DNA from 2 places in the Streptomyces sp. NPDC007264 genome. Region 2 is predicted to be linked to the other one. Evidence: predicted binding sites of a transcription regulator. Region 2 holds the regulator's gene; the other holds the start of a gene.
The links. The regulator HspR, encoded in region 2, represses chaperone genes until heat shock. The targets are predictions, from matches to a motif close to TTGAGNNNNNNNNNCTCAA.
Positions count from the first base shown of each region.

Region 1: a site for HspR is predicted at 1,675-1,693, ahead of lon (endopeptidase La). Genes of this name have one in related genera too.

Region 1 covers NZ_JBIAFD010000003.1:121,519-124,928, forward strand. The annotation lists gene lon (endopeptidase La) at 1-1,652, opposite strand, end outside; gene ACFYMU_RS05595 (rhomboid-like protein) at 1,862-2,626, opposite strand; gene ACFYMU_RS05600 (spermidine synthase) at 2,954-3,410, shown strand, end outside.
Region 2 covers NZ_JBIAFD010000001.1:401,056-404,465, reverse strand. The annotation lists gene ACFYMU_RS01800 (LuxR C-terminal-related transcriptional regulator) at 1-107, opposite strand, end outside; gene ACFYMU_RS01795 (sugar ABC transporter substrate-binding protein) at 506-1,612, opposite strand; gene ACFYMU_RS01790 (heat shock protein transcriptional repressor HspR) at 1,978-2,430, opposite strand; gene dnaJ (molecular chaperone DnaJ) at 2,435-3,410, opposite strand, start outside.

The sequences.
Region 1 (3,410 bases), on a different contig from region 2:
CCCGCCTCACGGGTGTACTCGCCGGCCAGCTTGCGCAGCGCGCCCTCGTCGAGGGTGATCTCGTCCTTGTCCAGACCGGCCCGCTCCAGCTGGCGCGGCAGCAGGTGGTCGCGGGCGATGACGATCTTCTCGTCCTCGGTGTAGCCGTCGAGGCGGACCAGCTCCATGCGGTCGAGCAGCGCCTCCGGAATGGCTTCCAGGACGTTCGCGGTCGCCAGGAACACGACGTCGGACAGGTCGAGTTCGACCTCCAGGTAGTGGTCCCGGAAGGTGTGGTTCTGGGCCGGGTCCAGAACCTCCAGCAGGGCGGCCGCCGGGTCGCCGCGGAAGTCGGAGCCCACCTTGTCGATCTCGTCGAGCAGGACCACCGGGTTCATGGACCCGGCCTCCTTGACCGCGCGCACGATCCGGCCGGGCAGCGCGCCCACGTAGGTACGCCGGTGGCCGCGGATCTCGGCCTCGTCGCGCACGCCGCCGAGCGCGACCCGGACGAACTTCCGCCCCATGGCGTGCGCGACGGACTCGCCGAGGCTCGTCTTGCCCACACCGGGCGGGCCGACCAGCGCGAGGACGGCGCCGCCGCGTCGCCCGCCGATCACGCCGAGGCCCCGGTCGGCGCGCCGCTTGCGCACCGCGAGGTACTCGGTGATCCGCTGCTTCACGTCCTCCAGGCCGGCGTGCTCGGCGTCCAGGACGGCCTTGGCACCGCGGATGTCGTAGCTGTCCTCGGTGCGCTCGTTCCAGGGCAGTTCGAGCACGGTGTCGAGCCAGGTGCGGATCCACGATCCCTCGGGGGACTGGTCGCTGGCCCGCTCCAGCTTGTCGACCTCCTTGAGGGCGGCCTCACGGACCTTCTCCGGGAGGTCGGCGGCCTCCACGCGGGCGCGGTAGTCGTCGGACTCCTCGCCCTCCCCGGTGTCGCCGTTCAGCTCGCGCAGTTCCTTGCGGACCGCTTCCAGCTGGCGGCGCAGCAGGAACTCGCGCTGCTGCTTGTCGACACCCTCCTGGACGTCCTTGGCGATGGACTCGACGACGTCCTGCTCGGCGAGGTGGTCACGCAGCTGCTGGGTGGCGAGCTTCAGCCGGGCGACCGGGTCGGCCGTCTCCAGCAGCTCCACCTTCTGCTCGGTCGTCAGGAAGGGCGAGTAGCCGGAGTTGTCGGCGAGCGCGGAGACGTCGTCGATCGCCTGGACGCGGTCCACGACCTGCCAGGCACCGCGCTTCCTGAGCCAGCTGGTGGCGAGGGCCTTGTACTCCTTGACCAGTTCGCCGACGTGTCCCGGCAGGGGGTCGGGCACCGTCTCCTCGATCCGGGTCCCCTCGACCCACAGTGCCGCTCCCGGCCCCGTCGTGCCCGCACCGATCCTCACCCGTCCGCGGCCCCGGATCAGGGCGCCCGGGTCACCGTCGGCGAGGCGGCCGACCTGCTCGACGGTGCCGAGCACACCGGTGCCCGCGTACGCCCCGTCGATGCGTGGGACCAGGAGGACCCTGGGCTTTCCGGGCTCGGCACGAGCGGCGGCCTGCGCCGCCTCCACGGCGGCGCGCACCTCGGAGTCGCTCAGGTCCAGCGGAACCACCATCCCGGGCAGCACGACCTCGCCGTCGAGCGGCAGCACGGGCAGGGTGAGCGGTGTGGACGTCGAAGCCATGATCTCCCCTTCGGCAGTCAAGTTGAGCTATGCCGACTCAATGCAGCACGCGATGCGATTGTTCCCCAAGGGGTGTTCGCTGTGAGCGATCGCCGCGCCGCCTGCTCGCCGCCTGCGGGGGCGAACCCCCGCCGGACGGACGGCCGTTGCCCGCCCGCGCGGCGGCCCGGGCACCGCCCCGGGTGCGGTCCGCGTACCGTCCGACCGGGTCAGCCGGCCGCGGCCGATTCGGCCGACCGAGGCCGCGCGACCGGAAGGCCCGTCCGCCCGCAGCGGCGTACCAGCGGCCCCGCGCCGATCCCGATCGCCAGGGACAGCACATGGCCCCAGTCGGTCAGCGGATCCGTGCACGCGACCAGGGCCTCGAGCAGCACCCCGCCGTACCCGATGAGCACCGTCCGGCGCAGCCAGGGCCGCAGAAGGCCCGTCAGAGCGCCGAGGCAGGCCGCCACACCGAAGCTGATGCCGTAGTCGAGGCGGTGCAGCGAACTGCCGGGGAGATGGCCCGCCCGCACCGCGAGAGCCACCGGGACCTCGGTGGCCAGGGTGGCGAGCACATGGCCGAGCAGGAAGACGACGGCCGTGCGCACGCCCCCCGTCCGCCGCTCCAGCGCCGTCAGGACGAACAGGAAGGCCGGCGCGTACGCCGAGGTCAGCCCGCCGGCGATCCACAGCGCGCTGGCGACCAGCACCCGCACCGGGCTGTGCGCCAGATGGGCCACGTCGGTGCTGGACTCCTGGTGCAGGGTGTGCACGAGCGACGGGTCGGCCAACTCGGCGAACAGGGACGTCACGACGAGCACGACGGCGTATCCGAAGGTAAACGGCGTACCGGTCGGCGTCGGCAGGAGCCGCCCGGGGCACGGGACGGTCCTGCGGGCCGGAGCCTTCGGCACGGCCGGTGCCGGGGCAGGGGGCACCGAGCGCTGGCGCGGCATGCCGTCCAGCAGCCGGGTCCCCGCTGCGGGGGCCATGAGCGTGGCGTCAGCAGGCGGGACCGGACGTTCCACGGCGCGGCGCTCCTTCCGTCACGCCCCACCCTTGGCGCCCCACGGGTCGCTGTCCACGACCGACGCCACGCGGGACGCGATTCACCGCAACTTCCCACCCGGGCCGTACGTCCGGCGACCGTATCCCCGAACGGCTGTTCATGACTGCGACGCCCGGTCGGACGTGCGCGCCGCGGCACGGCACCCGCGGCGCGCGTGCGGCGCGGCCGCAGGCGTTCGGCCGTGTGCCCGTGTGCCCCCTTCGGGAAAATCCCTCGTCCGCGACCCCCGCCCGTCACCAGAATGAGGCCCATGCCCCATCGACACGACATTCACGACGCGCCCCAGGTCCTGGACCGGCGCCAGGGCCCGCACGGCGAGGTCGTGTTACGGCGCCACGGCGAGTTGCTCCAGATCATCGCGAACGGCTGCTTCCTGATGGACACCTCCGACGGGCGCTCGGAGCGGCTGCTGATCGACGTCGCCCGCGACGCCCTGGACGATCGCCCCGGCCCTGACGTGCTGATCGGCGGACTCGGCGTCGGCTTCTCGCTCGCACACGCCGCCGCGGACCCGCGCTGGGGCGGCGTCACGATCGTGGAGCGCGAGCGCGCCGTCATCGACTGGCACCTCGACGGCCCCCTGTCCGCGCTCTCCGCGGACGCCCTGGCCGACCCGCGCACCCGCGTGCTGGAAGCGGATCTCGTCGCGTACGTCAATGAGACATCGGACACGTACGACGCGCTGTGCCTCGACATCGACAACGGGC
Region 2 (3,410 bases):
GCCCGGGGCACCCGTCCCCGGCGTACGGCCCGGGAGTACACGCGGTTCCCGGCCTCGCAGAGCCGGTCAGCGCCGTGCGGATGCCCGTCCGTCCCGTGCCCGGCCATCTCCCACCCCTGGCTCCAACTCCTGGCTCCAGCGTCCCCGCGCCACGCGGCTCACCAGCGACGTCCATGCCGTGCGCCGGACGCGCGCCGTCCACGCCGCGCCCCACACGTCTTCGCAGCGCAACTATGCGCGGCCGTGCCCGCCTCCGCAACACGGGTCGACCGCCCCAACGCCCGCAATTCAGCCGCTCCGTGCCGGATCCTCCCCACCTCCGGAAGTTCCACTGCATCAAGCGGATGGGGGGGTTGGGGCCCGCAGGGCCCGTACACGGCGGCGCCCGCGACACGGAGTGGTCGCGGGCGGCGAGAAGTTGCACAAGGGAACGGCAAAGGGCGGGGTGGGCGGCGAGGGGCGGGCGGGCCGGTGGAGGGGAGGAGGACCCGCCCGCCCCGCGCCGCTACTTCAGGTCGATCGCCTGGCAGTCCGACTTGTACGCGGCGGTGCAGATGTCCTTCACGGTGTAGATCTCGTCCTGGATCACCGTGTCCTTGATGTTCTCCCTGGTCAGAGCGACCACGGGCACCAGCATGGCGGGAATCCTCTTCTGGGTCGGGCTGTCGACCTTGTCACGGGTCAGCGCGTCGAACTCGATCGAGCGGCCCTGGACCTTCGCCACCGCCATCTCCGCGGCGTTGCTCGCCTCCTGCGGATACGACTTGTAGACGCTCATGTACTGGTCCCCCGCGACGATCCGCTGCACCGCGGCGAGCTCCGCGTCCTGGCCGGTCACCGGCGGGACCTTGCTGATCCCCGCCTCCTTGAGTGCGTCGATGACGGCGCCGGCGATGCCGTCGTTCGCGGAGTAGACCGCGGCGATGTTGCTCAGCCCGACCGCCCGGATCGCCGCCGCCATGTTGGCCTTGGCCACTTCCGGCTTCCAGTCCGTGGTGTCGTACGTCTTGACGATGTTCACCTTGCCGCCGAGCTCGCCGAGGGCGCCCTGCTTGAACTGCGCCGCGTTGGGGTCGGTGACCGAGCCGTTCATCATGACGATCTTGCTGTACGACGCCTTCGAGCCGAGCGCCTCGACCAGGGAGCGGCCCTGCACCTGGCCGACCAGCTCGTTGTCGAAGGAGACGTAGGCGTCGATCGGACCCTGCGCGAGCCGGTCGTAGGCGATCACCGGGATGCCCGCGTCCTTGGCCTTCTTGACGCCCGGCGCGATGGCCTTGGCGTCCACCGCGTCCACGAGCAGCACGTCCACCTCGTCGGCGATCATCTGCTCGAGCTGCCTGCCCTGCTCGGCCGCGTCCGCGTCGGCGTTGGCGTACACCACCTTGCCCTCGCCGTGGGTCAGGGCCGTGACCTGCTTCTTGATGATGGGGTAATCGAACTTCTCGTAACGCGTGTTCTCCTTCTCGGGAAGAAGCAGACCCACCGTGATGTCGTTGCCCTTCTTCAACGTCACGGGGGTGCTGCCCGCGTCGACTCCGTCCATGGCGCCACACGCGGCGAGCGAGAGGGCCGACGCGGACGCGGCCAGGGCTATGGCGGTTCGACGCACAGCGGTTCTCCGAGGAGTACGAGTGTTCACATCAGGCGCCTTCCGGGCGGAGGGGCAGCTTTGAGACCCAGGTGGCTGAAAGCCAACGCGGCGGCGGTGGACCCGTCAAGAAGTAGGCGTTAACGAGATGGCAACGGCATTCCTGTGGAGGTCAAGTGAAGACAAAGGGCGCCATGTGCGCATGTGCCACCCGCACATCTTCGTGACCTGAAGACACCACCCCCGGCGCACAGCGGTACGCCACCCGTCGGCGACGATCCGTCACGGCGGCCCGTCCGGCGCCTCCCCGGCATCCCTTCATTCCGACAGCACACGGCAAAGGGCCCGGAGGTCGTCCGCCTCCGGGCCCTTGGGACGAGATGCCGTCAGTCCGTCTGCTGCTGCCGCTTCGGCCGCCACACCACCAGCGCGCTGGTCTGCTGGACCTCCTGGTACGGGACCAGGTCGCGGCGGTACGAGGCGTGCACCGCCGCCTCGCGCTGCCGCATCGCCGCGGCCGCGCCGTCCAGCGCGGCCTCCAGCTCCGCGACGCGGGACTGGAGCGCGGCGACCTGGTTCTCCAGTTCGATGATCCGCTTGATGCCGGCCAGGTTGATGCCCTCGTCCTGCGACAACTGCTGCACCTGACGGAGCAGTTCGATGTCGCGGGCCGAGTAGCGCCGGCCCCGGCCCGCCGTGCGGTCCGGGGACACGAGGCCGAGGCGGTCGTACTGGCGCAGCGTCTGCGGGTGCAGGCCGGAGAGCTGGGCCGCCACCGAGATGACGTAGACCGGGGTTTCCTCGGTCAGTTCGTACGGATTGCGTCGACGGCCGTCCATCTGGTCATGCTCCCTTCGCGGCCTGGAACAGCTCCGCCCGCGGGTCCTCCCCCGCGGTTGCCTCGCGATACGCCTCCAGCGCGTCACGAGCCTTCCCCGAAACGTCCCTGGGGACACTCACCTCGACCGTCACCAACAGGTCGCCGCGCGTGCCGTCCTTGCGGACCGCGCCCTTGCCGCGCGCACGCATGGTGCGCCCGTTGGGCGTGCCCGGAGGCAGCTTCAGTGTCACCGGGGGCCCGCCGAGCGTGGGCACCCGGATGTCCGCACCGAGCGCAGCCTCCGCGAACGTCACCGGCACGGTCACCGTCAGGTTGTCGCCCTTGCGGCCGAACACGGGATGCGCGTCCACGTGGACGACCACGTACAGGTCGCCGGCCGGGCCGCCCCGCTCACCGGGCGCGCCCTTGCCCCGCAGCCTGATGCGCTGGCCGTCCGTGACACCCGCGGGGATGCGGACCTGCATGGTCCGGGACGACTTCGCCCGGCCGCTGCCCTTGCACTCGGGGCACGGGTGCTCCGCGATCAGCCCGCGGCCCTTGCAGTCCGGGCAGGGGTCGGTCAGCGAGAAGCCGCCGCCCGAGCCGCGCGCCACCTGCCCGGTGCCGACGCAGGTCGGACACACGCGGGGTGTGCCGTTCTCGTCGCCGGTGCCCGAGCATGCCTTGCACGGCGCCTGCGAGGACATGCGCAGCGGCACGGTCGCGCCGTCCACCGCCTCCATGAAGCTCAGCGTGACCTCGGACTCGATGTCCTGGCCGCGCCGCGGCTGCGTCCGCGTGCCCGCGCCGCCGCCGCGGTTGAACAGGCCTCCGAAGACGTCGCCGAGACCGCCGCCGAAGCTTCCTCCGGCGGTGCCGCCCTGGCCGCCCTGGCCGCCGAAGAGGTCACCCAGGTCGAAGTTGAACGAGCCGCCGCCCGCCCCGGGGCCGGGGCGGAAGCCGCCGTTGCCGAAGAGGGCGCGGGCCTCGTCGTACTCC